2 regions of the Selenomonas sp. KH1T6 genome follow, and region 2 is predicted to be linked to the other one. Evidence: riboswitches for the same ligand, from Rfam matches in the RefSeq annotation. Region 2 holds a riboswitch; the other holds the start of a gene.

Region 1 (11,887 bases), on a different contig from region 2:
GAAAATCATGATTTTGAAGCCAGCCTTGGCAATCTCCGCCAGGAGCTTCTTCGCCTCGGCGGTGGAAAGCTCCTCTTCCGCCTTGCAGCCTGCTTCACGATAGCAGTGGGCGCAGAACATATTGCAGGCGTTGGTGGTATTCCAGGAAACGATTTTCACCGGGCCGCCATGGCCGTGAGGATGTCCCCCGGGATGGCCCGGATGCCCCGTGTGGCCGCCAGTGATTCCTTCAGGCATAGTCATTTGGCTGCCCCCTCTCCAGTCAGACCAATCTCTTCATCAGTGAGATAGCAGGAGGGGTCGCTTTCCCAGAAATCTCCCGTGCGGGCTTCGGCTCTGGTGCGGAAGTTGCCATTGCAATTGTCCAGGAACTTGCACCTGGCGCAGCGGCCCTTGAGCAAAGGCTTCCTGTCCTTCAGCCCTGCCATGATAGGATTGGAAGTGTCGCTCCAAATATCGCCGAACTTCCTCTCCCGCACATTGCCGAAGGTGTGATGCTGGGTGAACTGGTCCGGATGCACATAACCCAGAGGGTCTACCTCGCCGAAGGCAATGCCGGAGCGGTTGCCGCCGTTCATGGAGATATACTCCTTGATTTTGGCAGCAGTGGCATCCTCCCCCTCGGAAAGGGCCTTGAGGTACATATAGACCCCGTCGCAGTGGTTGTCCACCGTGAGGATTTCCTTTTCCAGCCCTCTGGCCTCGAAATCCTTGGTGCGGCGAATGATGGTGTCCATGGCCCGGCGGGATTCCTCCGGAGTAACATCCTGATCCATCATGCCCGCCCCCCGGCCGGAGTAAACAAGGTGGTAGAAGCAGACACGGTTGATGCCCTTTTCCTCGATGAAATCGAAGATCTTGTCCAGCTCCATGATGTTGTGGTGGTTGATGGTAAACCTAAGGCCCACCCGCTGACCCACTGCCACGCAGTTCTCGATGCCGGCCATGGCCTTCTCATAGGCCCCTTCCACCCCGCGGAACTTGTCATTGACGTCCTTGAGACCATCCAGGGAAATGCCCACATAGCCCACGCCGATATCCTTGATGCGCTGGGCAACTTCACGGGTAATGAGGGTGCCATTGGTAGAGAGAGTGGGACGTACCCCCTTCTCTGCCGCATACTCTGCCAGTTCAAAGAAATCCGGGCGGATCAGCGGTTCCCCGCCAGAGAACAGCAGCACAGGCACTTTGAAATCTGCCAGGTCATCTATGAACTTCCTGGCCTCTTCCGTGGTCAGCTCGTCCTTGTACTTCTGGGCATCGGACTGCATATAGCAGTGCATGCACTTCAAATTGCAGGTCTTGGTGGAATTCCAAACCACCACCGGCCCCATGCCCTCAGCCGCCCCATTCCGCATGGAGTGGGCATTCTTCGTATAGCGGAGCTGGTCTCCGTAGTATTCCCTGGCAAACAAAAGCTTCGTTACGCTGATCAAAATAAAACACTCTCCTAAATCCTATTGTCACTTCCATGCCTTCCCCTCAAGGGGAAGGTTTTTTACTCCTTCCGTATCCCATTTAATAGCAAACAAGTCTTCATAGCCACATTATCCCTGAAGGGAATCTCCAACTTGCTGAAGGCTGCTGCCTGATAGATGGAATGCAGCATTTCTGCTATCAGTTCTGCCGGCACATCATTGCGGATCTCTCCAGCCAGCTGCCCCTGGCTGATGATTTCCTCAAAGATGCCCTTGAACCCCGGCGTTGCCGAACCATGCTCCGCTTCCTGCGGACGGGGCTCTGCCGCCCTTTCCGAAGCCGCAAGGAACAAGGGCAGCACATAGCGGTTCTCATCCAGAAATGAAGCCGTGGCCTTGATGCCCGCCGCAAGCAGGTCAACAGAGTTCCCCCCCGCCTCCTTCTCAGACCGGACTGCCGCCTCCACCATCTCTACGGAATCTCCCAGCAGGGCCATCAGCACTTCTTCCTTGGACTGGAAGTAATTGTAGAATGTGCCCGTACCCAAATCTGCCGCATTCATGATATCAGCCACCGAGGTTTCCTTATAACCCCGGGTGGCAAACTGCTGCTGGGCAGCCTTTAAGATGGCCTGCCGGGAAAGCTGCTTCTTTCTCTCCCGACGGCCCATTGCTTCTGCCATCGTCTTTCTCTCCCATCTATGAATAATGAATCCATCTCCATTGATGAAGCTAACTGTCTATTATTTCATTGTAACTGAAAACTATGGCGATTGAAAGAAAAAGATGAATTATATTCATAAATTTATTTTTTCGTCACCAAATTCAATAATCCTGCTCCTGCAAAATAAAAAACACCGCCGAGGAAATAATCCTCTGACGGTGTATCGCCCTAAATCAAAAATATGTATGATTGCTTACTGAATCTGGTAAACCTTGGCATTGGAACGTGACCAATAGTTCACCGCATCCTGATAACCCAAAGTCCAACGGCCGCTGTTTTCATTGCGGGTAAGGCTGATGCCATAATAGCATTTGGCAAAGACGGAAACCTCACGGGTGTTGGCCTCGCGGATAAGCTCCCTCATGGTGTCCTCAATAAAAGCAGTGCGGGACTTCCAGGCAGCCTGCTCCTTGAGATTGTACTTGCCAGTCTTGAATTTGAACAATTTATTGGTAGCCTTGTTCACAGCTAAGACCATTTTTCTCTCCCTTTCCTTCCTTTAACCAACTGCGGCCAAAATAATGCTGGACTATAAATTGTATTGTTTTCTTGAGCAACTCTCTTTCACTTGCCATATTTTACCCCAAAAGTCCTAGTTTCGCAAGTAAAAATTTCTAAATCCGCATTGATATTAACACAATTTCATATATTATCCTGACTAAAATTCCGATTGATTTTTCTCTCCCATGTTGTAAAATAAATATGCACACTTTTAATTAAGTAAGCAGGAAAACACAGCGGATACGGCGAAATTATAGGAATCATATTGATTGTGCTCGTTCTCATTAGGCACAAAATCAGATATACGCACATTTTCTAATCCGAGAAAAAGGAGTAACAAGATAATGGTTACTATCAAACAGATAGCAGAGCTCTGCGGCGTCTCCCGGGGCACCGTGGACAGAGTAGTGAACCGGCGGGGCAAAGTCAAGCCGGAAAAGGAGCAGCTTATCCTCGAGACCATGCGGAAGCTGAACTACCAGCCCAACCCCGCAGGCAGAGCCCTGGCCGCCCGCAAGAAATCCCCCATCGTGGGCGTGCTGATCCCCTCCATCGGCATCCACTTCTTCGATGACGTACTCTCTTCCATGCAGAAAGCTGCGAAAAAATATGATTCTTACGGCCTAAAAGTCATCTGGCGCAGCATGAGGGGCTACAGCGTAGAGGAGCAGTGCCGCCTCATCGACGAGCTTTCCCCACAGGTGCAGGCCCTCATCATCAACCCGGTGGATCATCCCAGTGTGGTACGCAGGCTCAACGCCCTCATAGACGACGGCATTGTCATCATCACCATCAACAACGATGCCCCGGGACTTTCCCGCCACACTTATGTAGGCTCCGACTATCTGGAAGGTGGACGCACGGCAGGGGCGCTGCTGCGCATGATCGGGCCGGAGAAGCTCAATGTAGGCGTGCTCTTAGGCTCCCTTTCCATGCTGGGCCATCGTCAAAGGCTGGACGGCTTCCGGGAAACCATGGGGGACAGATGCAACATCCTCTCCATCCACGAGACGGAAGATGATGACATGATTGCCTACGAGCAGGTAACCCAGCTTCTGAAAAACGAGCCGAATATCAATGCCCTCTTTGTCATATCCTCCGGTGCCTCTTACGGTGCCAGCCGTGCCGTACTGGCGGCGGGCCTGGCAGGGAAAATCACCATCATCGTCTTCGATACCATTCCCACCACCATCCGCATGATGCAGCAAGGCATCATCCAGGCCGCCCTCTACCAGCACCCCCACGAACAAGGCCGCCGCGCCATGCAGATAGCCTTCGACTATCTGGTGAATGGGACGCCGCCAGACCGGGATCGTTACATCATGCGCAATGAGATACGCATATTGCAGAACGCCGAGAACTGAACCGCCCGGCAAGCGGTGGCTTCAGTTGATATCATTGCTAAAAAATATGCCCACTGACCTATCGTCAGCGGGCATATTTTTGTGGGGCTTACTCCCCACAAAGGCAATGGGAACGCTGGGGGACTTTCAATGTGCGGAACCTCATGGCCAGCGCATCATAGGTCAGCAGCCGCCCTGTCAGCAAATCCCCTGTCCCCAGCAAAAACTTGATTGCTTCCCCGGCCTGCAGGCTGCCAATGACCCCCGGCACAGCCCCCAGTACGCCATTCTTGCCCCCCTTGCTCTCCGGTTCCTCCGGGAACAGACAGCGCAGGCAGGGACTATGGGGAATATGAGTCATAATCTGTCCCTGATATTTCAGGATACCGCCGTGAACAAAGGCCGTTTCATGAGCCACACAGGCATCATTGATGGCAAACTTGGTCAGGGGGTCATCCACCGCATCCACTACCATATCGTAGTGCTCGCTGCTTATAAGCGCCCCTAATGATGCCCTGGTCAGCTTTTCAGCATACACCGGCACCTGTACCGCAGGATTCAGGGCCTGCAGGGTTTCCCTGCCACTTTCCACCTTGGGGCGGCCCAAATCCTGCGTGCTGTGCAGGAGCTGGCGCTGCAGATTCGACAGCTCCACCCGGTCAAAATCCGCCAGCCCCACGGTGCCCACCCCTGCAGCTGCCAGATAAAAGGCCGCCGGGGAGCCAAGGCCCCCAGCCCCCACCACCAGCACCCGGGCCTGTTTTAATTTTTCCTGTCCTGCCTGGCCAAACTCCGGCAAAATAATCTGCCGGGCATAGCGTTCCTGTTCTGCTGCCTCTAAGGACATAAAGTCACCTCCACCATTCCGAATCCCTCATCATGCCGCTCATCACACAGACTCCGGCGGCTCCGGCAGAGAGCACTTCTGTCATCCTGTCAGGTGTAATGCCGCCAATGGCGTAGACAGGCATAGTGCCGGCTGCCCGGCAGACCGACTGCAGAAAGGACAGCCCTCTCCCCGGCAGCCCCTCCTTGCATGACGTGGCATAAATATGTCCGGCTATCACATAGGAGCACCCTCTGCCTGCCGCCTCCTGCACCTCCGCCACACTGTGGCAGGAAGCACCAATTCTTGCCTGTGGCAGTTCCCTTGCAGTTGATGCCTGCCGCAGCCGCATCAAGGGCAGATGAAGCCCCGCTGCCCTGACAGCTTGAACTGGCAGAGGGAAAGTGTGCAGGTACAGTGGCACCGACCAGGCTTTGCAAAGGGTTGCCACCTCTTGAGCCAGACTGGCATAGGCTTCCTCCGGCAAATCCTTTTCCCTGAGCAGAATTCCTCCGGGCCTGCGGCTGGCAATCTTTTCCACCTGAGCCAGGAAATCCCCCTGGCACAGGTGCCTGTTCGTCACCGCCATGACCTTTGGCCAATCCACCTTACACATAGACATAATCGTTGAGCACCGGCTGCAAGCCCTCCCTGCTCATATCGTCATACATTTTGTCGATACTGCGGTTATCAGCGATGGCAAACTGCTCGTCCCCCTGTGCGCCCTCCTGCTGTCCTGCGTATTTTTCCTCATGGTCGCCGATGCCCGTAGATACACCGGCCGATACCTTCGTGGCGCAGATTTTGGCAATGCCATTGCGAAAATCTGCCCTTTCACGGGAGGACACCGTAATCCCGGCAAAAGGCAGGAAAAGGCGATAGGCGCAAAGCACCTGGCAAAGCTCCCGCTCCCCCACCCCCTGGGGCGTTATCTTGTCGTTGTTGATGATAGGCCGCAGCCTGGGGCAGGACAGGGAAAATTCCGCCCAGGGGTAGCGCCGCTGCAAATGCCAGACATGCAGCGCCGTGGCCAGCGCATCACGACGAAAATCCGCCAGTCCCAAAAGCGCCGAAAAGCCCACGCCCCGCATGCCGCCCTTCAAGGCCCGCTCCTGGGCCGCAAATCTGTACGGAAATACCCGCTTGTGCCCCAGAAGATGCAGTTTTTCATAAACCTCCAAATCATACGTCTCCTGAAAGACCGTCACGTAATCAGCGCCGCATTCATGCAGGTAGCGGTAGTCTGCCGTATTCACCGGATAGATTTCCAGCCCCACATTGCGGAAATACCGCCGGGCCAGCTTGCAAGCCTGACCGATGTAAGACAAATCGCTTTTCGTCTTGCTCTCCCCGGTGAGCAGCAAGATCTCTTCCATACCGCTTTGGGCAATGACCTGCATTTCATGCTCAATCTGCTCTGCATCAAGCTGCAGGCGACGAATGTGGTTGTAGCAGTTAAAACCGCAATACACGCAGTAATTCTCGCAGTAATTGGCAATGTAAAGGGGGGTAAAAAGGTACACCGTATTGCCGAAATGACGACTGGTTTCCCGCCTGGCCCGCCGGGCCATTTCCTCCAAAAAGGGCATGGCCGCAGGCGACAGCAGGGCCTTGAAATCCTCCTTGGTGCAGGTGGCATGGCTCAAAGCCCGCCGCACATCTGCCGCCGTATAGCGGTTGTAATCATAGGCTTCCATTTCCGCCAGCACTGCCTGCTCCACCGGCGAAACCAGCTGCTCCATTTCCGGGAAATACTCCAGGGGGCTTTTCCTGCTGGCAGGATTGTTTTCCAGCTCATGCTTGCGCTCCAGCGCCTTGGCGCTAAGGTGCCTGGAATCTACCAAGAAGCTGTTTTTCCTCTCTGTTTCACTCATCTTGCCACCCCCTAAGCACGCAGAAATCCAGTCAGGGGGTCTGAGGCTTCCGCACCCCGGCTGAGCACCCGGCCCAGCCCGGAAAGATAAGCCTTGCGCCCCGCTTCAATGGCCTGCCGAAAGGCAGCAGCCATCAGCGGCAAATTCCCCGCCGTTGCCAAGGCAGTATTTGCCATGATGGCCGTCACTCCCATCTCCATGGCCTCACAAGCCTGGGAAGGCGCGCCAATGCCCGCATCCACAATAATCGGCAGGTCAATCTCATCCACGAGAATCTGGATAAAATCCTTGGTAGCCAGCCCCTTGTTCGACCCGATAGGCGCAGCCAGCGGCATGACTGCCGCTGCCCCGGCGCTGACCAAATCCCGGGCCACATTCAAATCAGGGTACATGTAGGGCAGAACTGTGAAGCCTTCCTCAGCCAGCAGCTCCGTCGCCCTGATGGTTTCGCTGTTGTCCGGCAGCAGGTACTTGCTGTCCCGCATGATTTCCACCTTGACAAAATCCCCGCATCCCATGGCCCGGGCCAGCCTGGCAATGCGTACCGCCTCCTCTGCGTTGCGTGCCCCGGAAGTATTGGGCAGCAGCGTCACCTGCTTCGGTATGTAATCCAGAATGTTTTCCTTGTCCTGGGTATTAGCCCGGCGTACCGCCAGGGTCACAATCTCTGCCCCCGCATCCTGCACCGCTGCTTCAATCAGCCGCAAGGAATACTTGCCCGAGCCTAAAATGAATCGGGACTTGAACTTCCGTCCCCCCAGCTGCCAGCAATCATTCATCTTATTTGCCATCACCAAGACCTCCTTCAACCGCCGCCCATGAAGCAGACTATTTCCACCACATCACCATCATGCAGCACTACCTGGGGATAATGCTCCCGGGAAATGATCTCACCGTTATACTCCACAGCAATCATCCTGCCCCCATAGCCCTTTGCCTGCAGCCAATCAGCCAGGCTGCTGCCTGCCGCCTGTTCATCTGCACCGTTTATCTTCACCATGCTCCCACCCCCTTTCGGCGCACCAAAAAGGGACTGCCCGCTTCGGACAGTCCCTAAAAAATACAGTTTTCCTGCACATCCCTACGTTGGCATTATCCAAATCAGGTTATGGGTCGGAACCTCAAGTCCCCTCTCAGCCTGCTATGCTAAAAGCCACAAGCTCCCCTCGCTATGAAATTACTCCCTTATTGTAACACCATTGCCCCCTTGAGGTAAAGGCTTTTTTGCCAAAACATCAAAGGCAGCCTCATGACAAGGCTGCCTTTGATGTTGGGATTTATGAGAAAAAGAATTGGAGAAAGCTAAATTAAAGGATTTCTACCAGTTCCATGCCCAGCATGGTGCCCAGGTCATGGAGCTGCTCCGGGGTGATGGTGAAGGAAAGGACAGTGTGATGTCCGCCACCTGCCTTCATCCACTCCTCCGAGCCCTTCCTGAGGCCCACGGTAGGAGTCCAGAGCTGCTTGGCTACAGGCAGATGCGGCGTCTCAGCCTCAGCCTTGCGGCAGTCAACAGGGTAGTAAATCAGACGGAAGCCCTCGCGGAAGTCAGCCACGGTGACATCCACAGCCTTGCCGTCTGCGCCGGTGAACACCAGGCGGGCAGGGTCATCTTTGCCGCCGATATCCAGCGGGTGTACCTCCACCCTGGGCTTGTCACTGGCAATGGTGGGGTCAACCTCCAGCATGTGGGCACCCAAGATGGCTTCGTGGCCCTTGCGGAGATCCAGGGTGTAGTCCTCCATGAACACAGTGCGGTCATTGTGAGCCAAAATCTTCAGCAGGCGGGTGAGGGCCGCATGCTTCCAGTCACCCTCAGCGCCAAAGCCGTAGCCCTCAGCCATGAGAAGCTGGGCAGCCAGGCCCGGCAGCTGCTTGAGGCCTTTGAGGTCCTGGAAGTTGGTGCAGAAGGCGGTGTAACCCCTGTCATCCAGGAACTTCTTGATACCCAGATACTCCCGCAGCTGATATCTCACAGATTCGGTGAATTTGGCAGCATCGTTATGCTGGGGAGCCAGGTCATACTTGTTGCGCAGTTCCTGATACTCCCTGTCAATATCATCTTCGGAAACAGCGTCAATAACTTCTACCAGATCGCCTACCGGCCAGTAATCTACCGTCCAGCCCAGCTGGATCTGAGCCTGCACCTTGTCACCCTCGGTGACAGCCACATCACGCATGGTGTCGCCAAAGCGGCAGACCTTCAGCTTGAAGCTCTCGTTGTAGGCCACGGCCACATCCTGCCAGCTGGCAATCTCAGCCTGCACCTCTTCATCGCCCCAGAAGCCGTAGACAATCTTGTTCTTGAGGTTCAGACGGCTGTTGAGGTAAGCATACTCACGGTCGCCATGGGCACTCTGGTTCAGGTTCATGTAATCGAAATCAATGGTATCGTAGGGAATATCCTGACGATACTGGGTAGCCAGATGCAGGAGTGGCTTCTGCAGCAGCACCGTGCCGCGAATCCAGTTCTTGGCCGGAGAGAAAGTATGCATCCAGGTGATGACGCCTGCCACTTCCTCGTGGTAGTTCACATCCTTCATGAACTGGGTGATGCCGTCAGCTGTAGTCATAACCCCCTTGCAGACCACTTTATAGGGCAGGGACCCGCTCTCATTGAGCTTCTTGACGATATCCTCTGCATCACGGGCCACATTCTTCAGCTGCTCCTCACCATAAAGGAACTGGCTGCCAGCCACAAACCAAAATTCATAATCAGGTAATTTAAGCATTTGTAAAACTCCTTTTTCTAGTTAAGCTACAGTAAAGGTGAGTGCCAAGGCCTCCACCGCTTGCGGGGGGCGCGTAAGCGCGGGAGCCCGGTGGGCTCCCTGGAGGGGGACCGTCGAAGACGGTGGAAGGGGGAAAATCAACCGAACAAGTATCCTTCGAAGTCACCTATTCGCCCCCTGGCCCCCCTTCCGTCAGCCCTTTGGGCTGCCACCTCCCCCGCAAGCGGTGGAGGTAAGGACTGCTATACACTTTGCCCTTATAAAATTTCAGTGCCAATCATAACATCAAAGCATCTGTCCCGCTGCCAACATCACTCGTTAATGCACTCCCCAGCCATGCGTTCTAATCTAAGCCCCTCTTTATAAGCCTTGATATAAGCCTTGGCCCCTTCGCGTCCCTCTGCCATAGGTGGCAGGGTCGAACTCTTTGCTTCGGCAAAAATATTCTTCTCCAAGAAGTCCGGCAAACTCTCATTTGCCCCCTTCTTGTTAAGGAAGAGTGCCAGCACCGCCATGCCCCAGGGACCACCGCTGCCTGCAGTCTCCATCACCGTGATGGGAATACCCAGGAGGTCAGCCAGCGCCTGCTGGGCAATCTCCGGGGTTTTCAGGAGACCACCCTGGGCCACCATGGCTTCAGCCTCCACGTGCTCCTCTTCTGTGAGCACCTGCATGCCCACAGCCAAGGGTGCCAGCGCACCGTAAAGCTGGGTCAGCATGAACTCCGGCAGGTGCATCTTCGCCTTCGGCCCTCTGACGAACAAGGGACGGCCTGCCTCCACCCGGGTAACATTCTCCCCGGACAGGCAGCTGTAATTGAGGAGCCCGCCTGCATCACGACGGGCGCTCTTGCTGTGAGTCAAGAGCAAGCTGTAGAGCTTGCCCCCCTTCACATCGGAGCCCACGAGGGTGGCAAATTCCTCGAAAAGTCCCACCCAGGCATTGAGGTCGGAGGTGCAGTTATTGGTGTGCACCATGGCCACAGGAGCCCCATCCGGGGTCATGACCACATCTATGTCCTCATGCACAGCAGCAAGCGGCGCACTGAGCACATTCATGGAGAAAGCGGAGGTGCCTACAGAGATATTGCCCGTGCCAGGGCGCACCGCATTGGTGGCCACCATGCCCGTGCCAGCATCCCCTTCCGGAGGAGCGCAGGGAGCGCCCGACTCCAAAGTCCCCGTGGGGTCAAGGAGTTTTGCACCTTCTTCAGTGATATGACCTGCCACGGTGCCAGCGGCCTTGACCTCTGGCAGGAGCTCTGCCAAACGCCAGTCAAAACGGCTGACCTCAGTTAGCTGCTGGAACTTCAAAACCATTTCTGCATCGTAGCCCCCGGTGGCAGCGTCGATGGGGAACATGCCTGAGGCATCCCCCACACCAAGCACCTTTTCACCAGTCAGCTGCCAATGCACGTAGCCAGCCAGAGTGGTAAGGAAGGAAAGCCTTGGCACCTCAGGTTCTTCATTCAATATCGCCTGATAGAGATGGGCTATGCTCCACCGCTGGGGAATATTGAAACCCAGAAGTTCCGTGAGTTTCCGGGCTGCTTCCCCGGTGATATTGTTCCGCCAGGTGCGGAACTGGGCCAGCTGAGCGCCTTTTTCATCAAAGGCAAGATAGCCATGCATCATGGCGCTGACGCCAAAGCTGCCGATTTTCGTGAGCTTCACACCGTACTTCGTCTGTACATCAGCAGAAAGCTCTGCATAACAAGCCCGAATTCCCTTCCAAACTTCAGCCAGCGCATAAGTCCAAATCCCATCCACCAGCTGATTTTCCCAGCCGTAGCTGCCCTCGGCAATCACCCTGGCCTCGCTGTCCACCAGCACAGCCTTGATATTAGTAGAGCCCAGCTCCAACCCCAAAGCCGTGTCACCTGCGTTCAGGGCTTTTACAATATCTTCCTTAGCCAACCCTATCCACTCCTCAACTATTCGAACCCTCGAACTCCCGAACTCCGGCGCCCATGGATGGGCGCTCCCCGCGGACCTTTGGACTCGCGTGAAGCGATCCAGGTCCGGTTTTCTTTTGGTTCGTTTTCTTTGCGCCAAAGAAAATGAACAACTGAAACTTAAATATTAGCTGTTTTTCTTGCTCTTGAAGTGCAGATCAACTCCGCCCTCCGTTACTTGGGCCTGACAAGCTGCTGATTATAACATTCTCAGCCAGGGAGTGCCGCCGGCACTCCCGCTGGTCCTGCAGAACATTTCCTATTCTAATCAACCGTTCTTCTTGCTCTTGAAGTGCAAATCAATAGCTACGGCTGCAAGCAGGACCAGCCCTTTGACAACGCGCTGCACATCAACGGACCAGCCCAGGAGGGACATGCCATTGTTCAAGACACCCATGATCAGTGCACCTACCACGGCGCCAGTAACGGTGCCTTCGCCGCCGGGCACTGCGGTGCCGCCGATATAGCAGGCTGCGATGGCGTCCATCTCGAACATATCGCCAGCCTTAGGAGTT
Region 2 (11,887 bases):
GGTGATAAGCTCGGGATAGGCTCCCTCCAAAGCTTTCAGGCGCAGCATCAGCTGGTCGTATTCGTAATCAGTGATTTCCGGATTATCTTCGTTATAGTAGCGGTTGTTATGGTAGCGAATCTTCTTCCGCAGGCCGGCAAGTTCTGCCTTGACGGCTTTGATATCTGCTGGTATGGCTTCTGCCATGCCGCCACCTCCTGTCTAATTAAGCTTTGGTGATGGGAGCGTACTTCTGCATCAAGCCCTTGACCCCCTGGTCCGGGAAGGCAATCTTCAGCTCAACTTCTTCCCCTTCACCCTTGACGGACACCACGGTGCCGATGCCCCACTTGCCGTGACGGGCCTTGTCACCCACCTTCCAGACCACGCTGGTATCGGGACGGATGGCAGTGCTGCCTGCAGGTGCCGTTCCCATATTGCGCTGGTTCAGGGCACTCATGGCCTGCAGGGCAGACTGAGGCTGGCCGCTGCGCTGCACACCGCTGCCCATCTGCCTTGCGCTGGGCTGGAAGGTCATAAGGCCTGCACGCTGCTGGGCTCCGTAATTGTTGGCATTGGCAAAGCCGTAAGCATTCCCCCTGGGCACCAGCTTCTCCAGATACTCGTCGGGAATCTCGCTGAGGAAGCGGGAAGGCGGATAGGCGTTCTGCCTGCCGTAAATCGTGCGGCGCTGGGCATTGGTGAGATAGAGCTTCCGCTGGGCGCGGGTGATGCCCACATAGCAGGTACGACGCTCCTCCTCGATTTCTGCCGGCTCCATGAGGGTGCGGGAATGAGGGAACAAACCTTCCTCCATGCCCACCATGAAGACGATGGGGAACTCCAGGCCCTTGGCTGAGTGCAGGGTCATCAGGGTCACCCTGTCCTCCTCCATTTCTGCATTGTCAATATCAGACACCAGCGCCAACTGGGAGAGGAAATTTTCCAGATTGGGATTTTCCTCCTCTTTTTCAAAGTCCTTGGCCACGCCGATGAATTCCTTGAGGTTCTCCAGCCGGGACTCGTTCTCCGGCTTTTTCTCCTCTTCCAGTTCCTTGATATAGCCAGACTCCTTCAGCACCTTGTCAATGAGTTCGGAAACCTTCAGGTTGGACTGCAGCCCCATGTACTTGAAGATAAAGGAGGAAAACAGCTCCAATGGCTTCTTCACCCGGGCAGTGATGCCGGGAATGGCATCCAGCAGGTCGGGGCTGGAAATCACATCAAAGAGGGTCAGGCCATTGGCATCGGCATAATCGCTGAGCTTGGCTATAGAGGTGGCACCCAGGCCCCGCTTGGGCACATTGATGATGCGCATAAGGCTCACGGTATCCAGAGGATTATAGATAACCCGCAGATATGCCAGGATGTCCTTGATTTCCTTGCGGTCGTAGAATTTGAGGCCCCCCACCATGGTGTAGGCGATGCCGCTCCTCATGAAGGTCTCCTCCAGCACACGGGACTGGGCATTGGTGCGGTAGAGAATGGCCATATCTCCCAGGGAGGCATTGAAAATGGTCTGCTGCTTGCGGATAGTGGTGACAATGAAGTTGGCCTCGTCACGCTCATCCATACCCTGGTACCAGGTAAGCTTCTCTCCCGTGGCGTTCTCCGTCCAGAGTTCTTTTGGCTTGCGGTTGATGTTATGCTCAATCACCGCATTGGCTGCCGCCAAGATATTCTTGGTGGAGCGGTAATTCTGTTCCAGCTTGATGGTCTTGGCCTCGGGATAGTCCTTCTCAAAGTCCATGATATTGCGGATATCCGCGCCGCGCCAACCGTAGATAGACTGGTCAGCATCCCCCACCACGCAGAGATTGTGATGGGACGCCGCCAAGATCTTGGTGAGCTGGTACTGGGCGCCGTTGGTATCCTGATACTCATCCACCAGTATATACTTGAAGCGGCGCTGATACTTGATGCGTACTTCCTCATGCTGCTCCAGCAGGAGCACTGTCACCATCAGCAGGTCATCAAAGTCCAGCGCATTGTTGTTGCGAAGCTCCTGGGCGTAAATCTCGTAAACCTCCGCCACCTTCTGCTCAAAGAAGCTGCCTGCGTCCCGGGCCATGGCTTTGGGGCCTAAGAGCTGGTTCTTGGCATTGGAAATGGCATTGAGGACACTGGCAGGCGTGTACTGCTTATCGTCCAGATTAAGCTTCTTCAGGGCGTTCTTGATGACAGCCTGGCTGTCAGAAGTGTCATATATGACGAAGTTCTTCTTGTAAAGCCCAGTGGCCTCGATTTCCCGGCGCAGGAAGCGGGCGCAGAAGGAATGGAAGGTGCTGAGCCATACGTCCTTGGCCGCCTCCCCTATCATCCTGTCCACGCGCTCCCGCATTTCCGTGGCAGCCTTGTTGGTGAAGGTGATTGCCAGGATGCTATAGGGTGCAGCCCCCTGGGCCAAAAGGTTTGCCACCTTGCAGGTAAGCACCTTGGTCTTGCCGGAACCTGCTCCTGCCATGATGAGGAGAGGCCCCTCCGTATGCTCGACTGCCTGCTTCTGTGCCGGGTTCAATCCGCTGAAAATATCCAATGTATCCTCCTATATTTGTTGGTCTTGCAAAATACTTCAAAACATAAATTTAAAGGCTGAAAATCGGCCCACCCAACGGGTGAGCCGATTTATATGCCTTGCTCAAATCTTCTCTTAGGAGCAGTTCCTTACTGCTTGATGCGCTTCACTGCCTCGGAAAGGGGCGGGATAATCTGCTTCTTGCGGCTCATGACCCCGGGCAGATAGATGTGGGTGCCGCTGGCATCCTTGTGGAAAGCCTCGCCAATGAGGGTCTTGGGAGAGCCTGCATAAAGGAGAGTGGTGGCTTCTTCCAGGATGTTGGTGACCATCACCAGACTCATGTCGAAGCCTTCCTTATCGCAGATATGGCCCATAGCCTCAATGAGCTGGGGTTCCAGATCCAGCACTTCCTTCTCGTCCATGACAGAAATCTGGCTGACGATGATGCGGTAGTCGCCGATGCGGAACTCCTTGAGGTCGTTCCTGGCAATCTCGGAAGGAGTCATATCGCCGATGCCGGAACCTGCCTTGAGCATTTCCAGGCCGTACTCATTGATGTCCACCCCGGCAATCTCAGCCAGCCGCTTGGCGGTCATCTTGTCATACTCAGTGCAGGTGGGAGACTTGAAGAGCACCGTGTCGGAAATAATGGCGGAAAGCAAGAGGCCGGCAATGGAAGCAGGAATGTCAATATCCCTGTGCCAATGCATATTGGCCACGATGGTGGCTGTGCAGCCCACAGGCTCTGCATGGGTGTAGATGGGCTCGCTGGTCTGGATGCCGCCCAGACGATGGTGGTCGATGATCTCCATGATCTTGGCTTCTTCGATGCCCTCTACGGCCTGGCCGCGCTCGTTGTGGTCCACCAGGATGACCCGCTCACGCTCGGAAACCATGAGACGGTCACGGCTTACCAGGCCCACGATATGGCCATTTTCCACCACGGGGTAGTTGCGGTAATTGTTCTCCTCCATGGCCCCTTTGATATCAGAGAGCAGGTCCATAGGCTTGAAGCACACGGGATTGTCGTGCATGATGCGACGGATGGGCACGCACTGGTTGATCAGGCGGGCCACTGTATAGGTGTCGTAAGGAGTGGAAAGCACGAACACATTGCGCTCCTCAGCTTCCTCGATGACATCAGCGGAAACGCGGCCATTGCCGGTGACAATCAGGCAGGCAATGCCCTGCTTCACGCAGTCGATGATGGTCTCATCGTGACGATCGCCAATGAGGACAATGTCGTGCTCCTTGATGACGCTCTTGATGGTGTTGAGGCTGCCGGCAGCAATGCGCACATTGCCCTTAATGAACTCGCCTTCCTCACCGGACACCAGCACCTGGCTGTCCGTAGCCTGGATGATGTCGCGATAGCGCACCCGCATATTGGCCAGATTCTGCATGCCCAGTTCCTGGAAGTAGCGCTGAGCCAGATCGCTGACGGTGACGATGCCCACCAGCACCCCTTTGCTGTCGGTGACTGGCACGGACTTCAAATCATGCTCCCGCATGACCTCACCCAGATGGCGCAGAGTATCATGCTGCTTCACTACGATCTTGCAGTCGATGGTGATATCCTTGACCCGGGGATAAAGGTCGGTGAGCAAAAGGGGCTCCTCCACCTGGAAATGCTCCAGGGCGTACTTGGTCTCTGCATTGATCTTGCCAGCACGGGCAGCCACTACGTTCTCACCCAGTGCCTGCTTGAGATGTGCATAGCCGATAGCCGAGCAGATGGAATCCGTATCCGGATTGCGATGCCCGATGGTATAGATTGGTTTCGTGCTATTCATGAAAAAAAAATCCTCCTCTTGTCTGATGCCGTCAACAGCCCCGACTCTTATAGCATGTATACATTATAACGCTAGAATGCCCATCTTGTCGACAGATAAAATGGGTTTGTATGTGTCAATGATATCTCGGTAAATCAGACCAGCGATTTGATTTGACAACTCCGGCTTAAAGTATTAAAGTATAGCCAGACAATCACATACACGGGAGCTCGCAGACGGGCTGAGAGGAAACTATGCGTTTCGACCGCACCTGATTTGGATAATGCCAACGTAGGGAAGCAGGAATAGCGATATTTCAAGGGACTATCCAACTTTAGCCGGATAGTCCCTTTTCGTTTGCCCTTTCCCTCCCCAACACAAGGAGGAATCACCATGCAAAATTGTCAGATGACACAATCACCCAAACGGACCTCACTTTGGGCCAACGGCCTGATTTGGTTCGGCGCTGCCCTTTCCATTGCCGAGATACAGACCGGCACTTTCCTGGCCCCTCTGGGCTTCGGCCAGGGGATGCTGGCGATTTTCATGGGGCATCTCATAGGCTGCGCCCTGCTCTTTGGGGCAGGGGTCATAGGCGGCAAAGTGAGGAAAAGTTCCATGGAAGCTGCCAAGATGACCTTTGGCAGCAGGGGCGCCCTGCTCTTTGCAGGGCTCAATATCCTGCAGCTTTTGGGCTGGACGGGCATCATGATCTATGAAGGGGCCCTGGCTGCCGGGGGGCTTTTAGGAGCAGGCCATGAGCTCTGGTGCCTGCTGATAGGACTGCTCATCATCCTGTGGCTGGCCATTGGCCTGGAGAATCTGAGCAGGCTGAACGCCCTGGCCATGGCGGCCCTGCTGCTGCTCACCCTGCTGCTCAGCAGCAATCTCGCCAGCGCCAGCGGGGCTGCCCCCCTGCCTGCCGAAGCCATGAGTTTCGGCCTGGCCCTGGAGCTTTCCATTGCCATGCCCCTTTCCTGGCTGCCCCTTATCAGCGATTACACCCGCAAGGCCCAAAAGCCTGTCAGGGCAGCGGCGGTGAGCACCATCGTCTACGGTCTGGTGAGCTCCTGGATGTACCTCATGGGCCTGGGGGCCGCCCTGGCTTTCGGGGAGGCGGATATCGCCCAAATCATGCTGAAGTCCGGGCTGGGGCTGGCGGGCCTGGCCATCATCCTCTTTTCCACCGTCACCACCACTTATCTGGATGCCTATTCTGCAGGAGTGTCCGGCGAAGCCCTGTCCTCCAAAGCAAAGGGAAAAGCCCTGGCCATAGCTGTCACCCTGCTGGGCACAGGTGGAGCCATCTTCCTGCCCCTGCTGGATTTCACGGATTTCCTCTACTTCATCGGCTCAGTCTTTGCCCCCATGATTGCCGTACAGCTGGTCAATCATCTCATGGCCTCCCGCAACTATGAGACAAGTCTTTTCTGCTGGTCCAATCTGCTGGTGTGGCTGGCCGGTTTCCTCCTCTACCGCTTCCTGATGGAAACTGACCTGCCCATAGGCAGCACTCTGCCGGACATGCTGCTCACCATGTGCCTCAGCGCTGCTGCCATTGTCCTGGGCAACAGGCAGAAGGAAAAAGAGGAGCCTGCTACCCTGTAAGGAAATATCCTCCAATGTGAGATTGAGGCTCCTGGCTGAAGGAGCAAGCAAATGCGCTAAAAAATCACCTTGCCAAACTCTCGGCAAGGTGATTTTTCTTTCTCATATTTGTCAAAGCACGTTAGGCTGCTTGGAGCATTTTGTTCTTTTCAAATGCACCCGACCCTGGTTCCGCGCTTTGGATCAGGCAGTCATTTGTGAAGGCCTTCATTGCCTTGACGACGTCATCACTTCTTGTGCTTGAAGGCAGCCATGCCTGCGTAGACAGCGCTTTCCCCCAGTTCTTCTTCTATGCGCAGCAGCTGGTTGTATTTGGCCACCCTCTCAGAGCGTGAGGGGGCTCCTGTCTTGATCTGATCCGTATTGAGGGCCACTGCCAGGTCTGCGATGGTGGTATCCTCTGTCTCACCGCTGCGATGGGAGACTATGGCCGTGTAACCTGCCTGGTGGGCCATCTTGATGGCTTCCAGCGTCTCGGAAAGGGTGCCTATCTGATTCAGCTTGATGAGGATGGAGTTGCCGCTGCCGCCTTCGATGCCTTTCTTCAGCCGCTTGGTGTTGGTGACAAACAGGTCATCTCCCACCAGCTGCACCTTGTCGCCCAGATCCCTGGTCATCTGCTGCCAGCCTTCCCAGTCCTCCTCATCCAAACCGTCCTCGATGGAGTAGATGGGATACTTCTCCACCAGGGATTTCCAGTGAGCAATCAGCTCGGCAGAGGTGAATTCCCTGCCGGACTTGGGCTGCTTGTAATGTCCCTTGCCCTTTTCGCTTTTCCATTCAGAGCTTGCGGCATCCATGGCCAGGACAAAGTCCTTCCCGGGCTCATATCCTGCTTCGCGTATGGCCTGCAGGATGTGCTCGATGGTGTCCTCATCAGAGGAAAGGTCAGGGGCAAAGCCCCCCTCATCGCCTACGGAAGTAGCCTTACCCTCTTTTTTCAGCAGGGACTGCAGGGCGTGGAAAACCTCCGTGGACCACCTGAGGCCCTCACGGAAAGTAGGCGCTCCTGCAGGCATGATCATGAACTCCTGGGTATCCACTGAATTTGTGGCATGGGCGCCGCCATTCAGGATATTCATCATGGGCACAGGCAGATGGTTGCCGGCAAGGCCTCCCAGGAAGCGATACAGGGGAATATCCTGGGCGGCAGCAGCTGCTTTGGCTGCGGCCAGGGATACTGCCAGAATGGCATTGGCTCCCAGCTTTGACTTATCTTCTGTGCCGTCCAGAGCCAGCATGGCGGCATCCACGCCGTAGATATCCGAAGCATCAAGGCCTGCCACCGCCGGGGCAATCTTCTCATTGATGTTCGCCACCGCCTGGGACACGCCCTTGCCGCCGTATCTATCCTTGTCACCATCCCTGAGCTCCAAAGCTTCGAACTCGCCAGTGGAAGCACCGCTGGGAGCCGCCGCCCTGCCAACTGAGCCGTCTGCCAGGGTGACCTCAGCCTCTACTGTAGGATTGCCACGGGAATCAATGATTTCCCGGCCAATGACCTGCATGATCTGTAAATAATCTTTCATGGACTTTGCCTCCTCTCAATCATGATATTATTATAGCCCAGATTAAATGATATTGCAAGTCATTATCATTTAATCTGGGCTTTCACGGACACGCCGTGGATTTATGCCATTCGCACCGTTTTTCCAAAATGAGGCTGCTGCGCGTTCATTATGGTGCAGTAGCCTCATCGATACTGTCGTCAGTTGGTGATGCCGGGGCGGGTCATCTGCTCGGGGGACATGATATGGTTGAGCTTCTCCTCCGGGAGGATGCCCTTTTCCAGGATGATTTCCCTGATGGGGCGGCCCGTGTTGTAGGCTTCCTTGGCCAGCATGGCGGACTGCTCGTAGCCGATGTGGGGAAGAAGCGCCGTCACCACACCTACGCTGTTATCCACCCACTTCTGGCACTGCTCCCTGTTCGGCTCCATGCCCTGGAGAAGCTTGTCCACGAAGGTGCGGCAGCCGGCGGCGATGTAGTTCATGGAGCTGAAGAGATTGTAGGCCATGATGGGCTCCATGACATTCAGCTCCAGCTGGCCGTTCTCCACACCCAGGGTCACGGCCAGGTCGTTGCCGATGACCTGGTAGCAGGCCTGATCCAGCACCTCGGCGATGACGGGATTCACTTTGCCGGGCATGATGGAGGAGCCGGGCTGGCGCTTGGGCAGGCTGATCTCGGCAAGGCCGCAGCGGGGGCCGGAAGCCATGAGACGGAAGTCATTGGCCATCTTGATGAGCACCAGGGCCGTGTTCTTCAGGGCAGAAGACACATCCACGAAGCCATCGGTGTTGTTGGTGGCATCAATGATGTTGGTGGAGGTCTCGAAGTTCTCCCCGGTGATCTCCCGCAGCTTCCTGGCCACGGCCTTGATATAGGCAGGCTCGGCATTCAGTCCCGTGCCTACTGCCGTGCCCCCCATATTGATGAGGCGGATGCTGTCGATGGCCCACTCCACCCGGCGGATGCTGCGGCGGATGGCGGAGGCGTAGGAGCCCATTTCCTGGCCCAGGGTGATGGGCACTGCATCCTGCAAATGGGTGCGGCCCATCTTCAGCACGTCCTTGTACTCCTCGGCCTTCTGTTCCAAAGCGGAGGCCAGGTAATCAAGGGCAGAGGTGACCTTGTGGCTCTTGTAGGTGAGGCAGACCTTGATGGCCGTGGGCAGGGAATCGTTGGTGGACTGGGCCATGTTGGCGTGGTTGTTGGGGGAGATGATGTCATAGCGCCCCTTTGCCTCGCCGATGATCTCCAGGGCCCTGTTGCAGAGCACCTCGTTCATGTTCATATTGATGGAAGTGCCGGCGCCGCCCTGGATGGGGTCCACCGGGAACTGATCCATAAACTCGCCGTCGATGATTTCCTCGGCAGCCTGCACCAGGGCATTGCCTATTTTCCTGTCCAGACGCCCGGTTTCCATATTGGCCTGGGCAGCTGCCTTCTTCACCTTGGCCATGGATTTGATGAAGTCCTCATCCAGCTTCCTGCCGGTGATGCTGAAATTCTCGATGGCCCGCATGGTCTGCACGCCGTAATATACCTCATCGGGAACTTCCAGTTCGCCTAAGAAATCATGCTCTTTCCTCATTTTTATTTCCTCCCTATTTTGAAGAAAATTATTCTTCGTTGTAGACATATTATCATTGCACCAGGGAGAAGTCAATGGAAAAATGAAGAAATTTCTTCATGGAGTCTGCTTATGAAATTTTTTTGCTTGAATTGAATAAAATTATTCACTATAATTGATTATCAAAGGAAACCTCATCATCAGGAAAGGAGCATCCCATGCAAAAAAACGACGACGTCCTGGTCAGGATAGGAGAGCGCAGGGAAAGCCTCTCTGCCAAGCAGCAGAAGCTGGCTGATTTCATCCTGGCAAATTACAAGACGGCAGCCTTCCAGAACTCCACCAAGCTGGCCCGTATGGCGGGGGTGAGCGGCTCCACAGTGATACGCTTTGCCGAGGAGCTGGGCTACGACGGCTTCCCGGGGCTCCAATCAGCGCTGCACCGCATCCTGCAGCGGGAGATCAACACGGTGGATATGTTCCTTTCCGCGGACGAGGCCGGTGAGAACGGAACGGAGGAGAAACAGGGGAAGAAGGGCGGCTTTTTCCAGCCCTGCATAGATTCTCTACACAAGGCAGAAAAGTCCATTGACGAAGCGCAGGTGCTGCAGGCGGCGGAACTGCTTTCCCGGGCCAGGAACGTCTATATAGTAGGCTTCCAGGCCTCCGCCTTCCTGGCGGAATATATGTCCTATTTTCTTTCCCGCATCAGGCGCAACGTGTTCCGCATCAGTGGCTGGGGCAACTCCCTCTTTCCCCTGCTGCCCGAGGAAGGGTGGTCGGAGGACGCGGCCCTCATCTTCACCTTTCCCCGCTTCCCAGCCATGTCCTATGCCCTGGCCCAGTTCTTCCACGAGAAAGGCGTCCCCCTGGTCTGCGTCACCTCCATTCCCGCCAACAGGATCACGGAGCTGTCCGAGATTTCCATAGGCGTGGATATAGAGTACCGCACTTACGTGGACCACATGACCCCCGCCCTTTACGTGGCGGAAGCCATCGCCAAAAAGGTGGCCAAGCTCTCCCCCGAGACTTCCGTGAGACAGTTGGAGCTTTTTGAAAGCTTCACCAAAGGGACCCATGTCTTCACCTCGTGAAAGCAAAGGGATGTGCATGAGTGTAATTTCACTTATGCACATCCCCTTTTGTTTTTCATGCAGCTTACAATATCCCTGTCACCTGCGGAGAGGGCCACGGCAAAGGCGGTGAGCCGGATTATCTTGTCCTTTCAACCTTTTCTCCATAAATAGTCTTGAACTCGTCCTTCATCGAGATAGTATTCCAACCACGCTCAATAGCAAACTCTTTCAGCTTGCTGGATTTTTCTGTATTTCCCAACTCGCGCTCCGTATCGTCACAGAGCACGAAGAATGCCTCGCTGTTATAGGGATTATCTTGCAAGGTGTATTCCAACATACCACTGTCACCCATTGAATTTCCAAACGACAAAACCGGCTTCTTGCCAATTTGGTTCAGCAGTGAGAATATCTTCATAGTCTTGGCATTATCAACGAGAGGTTTGCCTGAAATGACTATCTTCTCCTGATGTCGGTCAAAGAAGTGATTACCGGCCTTATCTTTGCCCATTTTCGTAGAGGTAAACACAAAGTCTGAAGCAATAATTCGGTCTGGTTGAATAGGTATAACGCCTTCCACTAATTCCCGCGTGGTGAGGTATCCACAAGCCGAATCTATATACACGGCAAAGCCATTGTTCGCCAAATAAGAAATAATCTCTACCATGGGCAGATAAAAAGCCTCGCCACGTTTGAGATTTGATAAGCCTGTTTCATTGGTCTCCATGAACTCGCGAACATACTTCCTGTATTCTTCAGGTGTCATGCCCTCATAGGCCTTGGTCAGTCCTTTAAAATACAGTTTATCCTCCGCAGGTGTGAGTTTTTCCTTATTGTACACTTTAGGCTTAATCTTTTTTGCTAGAGCTAACAAATCCTTGGGCGGGGTATACGAATTATCTTCAAGGACACGATGGAGGAACATGACTTCCTGGAAATACAGTGGTGCAGTTTCGCAGTAAAATGTACCATCCATATCAAAAGTGGCAATACGATAGGCTGGAGGGATGAAGTTCTTGCTGATAGGATTTGTGGCCTCTTCTACGAATTTAACAATCTTCGCCTTAGTGGGCGAATCCTCATTCCAATACTTGAAGTCACTGGCATCCACAACGTTTATCGCTGCGATTTCGGCACGGCTAGCCGCTTCTCCCTGGGGCTGCCATAGTAGACATCCAAGACCAACAGCAGCTGCCATCAGCGTAACGCAGATTCTTCCGTGTCTCATGTTTAATCCTCCCTTTCCTTCTGCACCTTCAAATCCAGCACTGGCGTTCCATCCAGCACATCCACTCCTACTCCCCTATTCCTTCTAAGCCCCCCTTTTTCCTGCCATAGAACAGTAAAAGCCCCCACCGAATCGGCGAGGGCCATTTCTTCATGTTGTAATAGTTCGTGAGATCATCGAAGGTGTGATGCATGACATCTGCATCCTTCAGCACTTCATCAAATGGCTCATCTGTCAGCAGTTTATCATCATGATGGTATATAGCCGAGCAAATGCAATCAATTTCCTTTGGATCGGCCAAGGCATTTCTCAGCAGGATTTCTCTTGCCATGTCTGCGCCTCTATGTGCATGGTCATCATAAGTTCCATTGACATAATTCGCTTCAGAGTTACCCTATTCCTTTTTGTAAGTACTCGCATCATATTCTTTCAAAACGAGCTAAGGACCAAGCCTACAGCAAAATGATATACTCCCCCTATGAGAGACAGTGAAAAATAAAACTGTCATCATAGGGGGAGCATATCAGGTCTTTTTTCTACGGAAAACCAATATGTAGCCATCCAAACAACCTATCAGAAGGGCAGAAGCTCCATAACTCGAATCGTGTCGATAATATTGTGTTTATTTCCAGC

Evidence for each region. A riboswitch is a leader RNA that binds a small molecule or an ion and turns the genes downstream of it on or off. The one in region 2 is predicted to bind thiamine pyrophosphate.
Region 1: linked by a shared signal. The riboswitch ahead of thiS (sulfur carrier protein ThiS) and the one ahead of cytX (putative hydroxymethylpyrimidine transporter CytX) in region 2 are both predicted to bind thiamine pyrophosphate.

What each region holds. Positions count from the first base shown of each region.
Region 1 is NZ_FNWN01000033.1:5,782-17,668, reverse strand. Features, by position in the region: gene nirJ2 (putative heme d1 biosynthesis radical SAM protein NirJ2) at 1-243, opposite strand, end outside; gene nirJ1 (putative heme d1 biosynthesis radical SAM protein NirJ1) at 240-1,436, opposite strand; gene BLW59_RS14400 (TetR/AcrR family transcriptional regulator) at 1,499-2,101, opposite strand; gene BLW59_RS14395 (hypothetical protein) at 2,336-2,620, opposite strand; gene BLW59_RS14390 (substrate-binding domain-containing protein) at 2,988-4,007, shown strand; gene BLW59_RS14385 (HesA/MoeB/ThiF family protein) at 4,096-4,833, opposite strand; gene BLW59_RS14380 (thiamine phosphate synthase) at 4,838-5,434, opposite strand; gene thiH (2-iminoacetate synthase ThiH) at 5,421-6,686, opposite strand; gene BLW59_RS14370 (thiazole synthase) at 6,698-7,477, opposite strand; gene thiS (sulfur carrier protein ThiS) at 7,492-7,686, opposite strand; TPP riboswitch at 7,748-7,863, opposite strand; gene araA (L-arabinose isomerase) at 7,994-9,418, opposite strand; gene BLW59_RS14355 (xylulokinase) at 9,730-11,334, opposite strand; gene mmsB (multiple monosaccharide ABC transporter permease) at 11,641-11,887, opposite strand, start outside.
Region 2 is NZ_FNWN01000018.1:22,067-33,953, reverse strand. Features, by position in the region: gene ligA (NAD-dependent DNA ligase LigA) at 1-186, opposite strand, end outside; gene pcrA (DNA helicase PcrA) at 206-2,515, opposite strand; gene BLW59_RS11060 (putative manganese-dependent inorganic diphosphatase) at 2,644-4,290, opposite strand; TPP riboswitch at 4,482-4,585, shown strand; gene cytX (putative hydroxymethylpyrimidine transporter CytX) at 4,663-5,877, shown strand; gene eno (phosphopyruvate hydratase) at 6,105-7,406, opposite strand; gene BLW59_RS11045 (aspartate ammonia-lyase) at 7,586-8,974, opposite strand; gene BLW59_RS11040 (MurR/RpiR family transcriptional regulator) at 9,172-10,047, shown strand; gene BLW59_RS11035 (haloacid dehalogenase-like hydrolase) at 10,166-11,254, opposite strand; gene BLW59_RS11030 (hypothetical protein) at 11,322-11,585, opposite strand.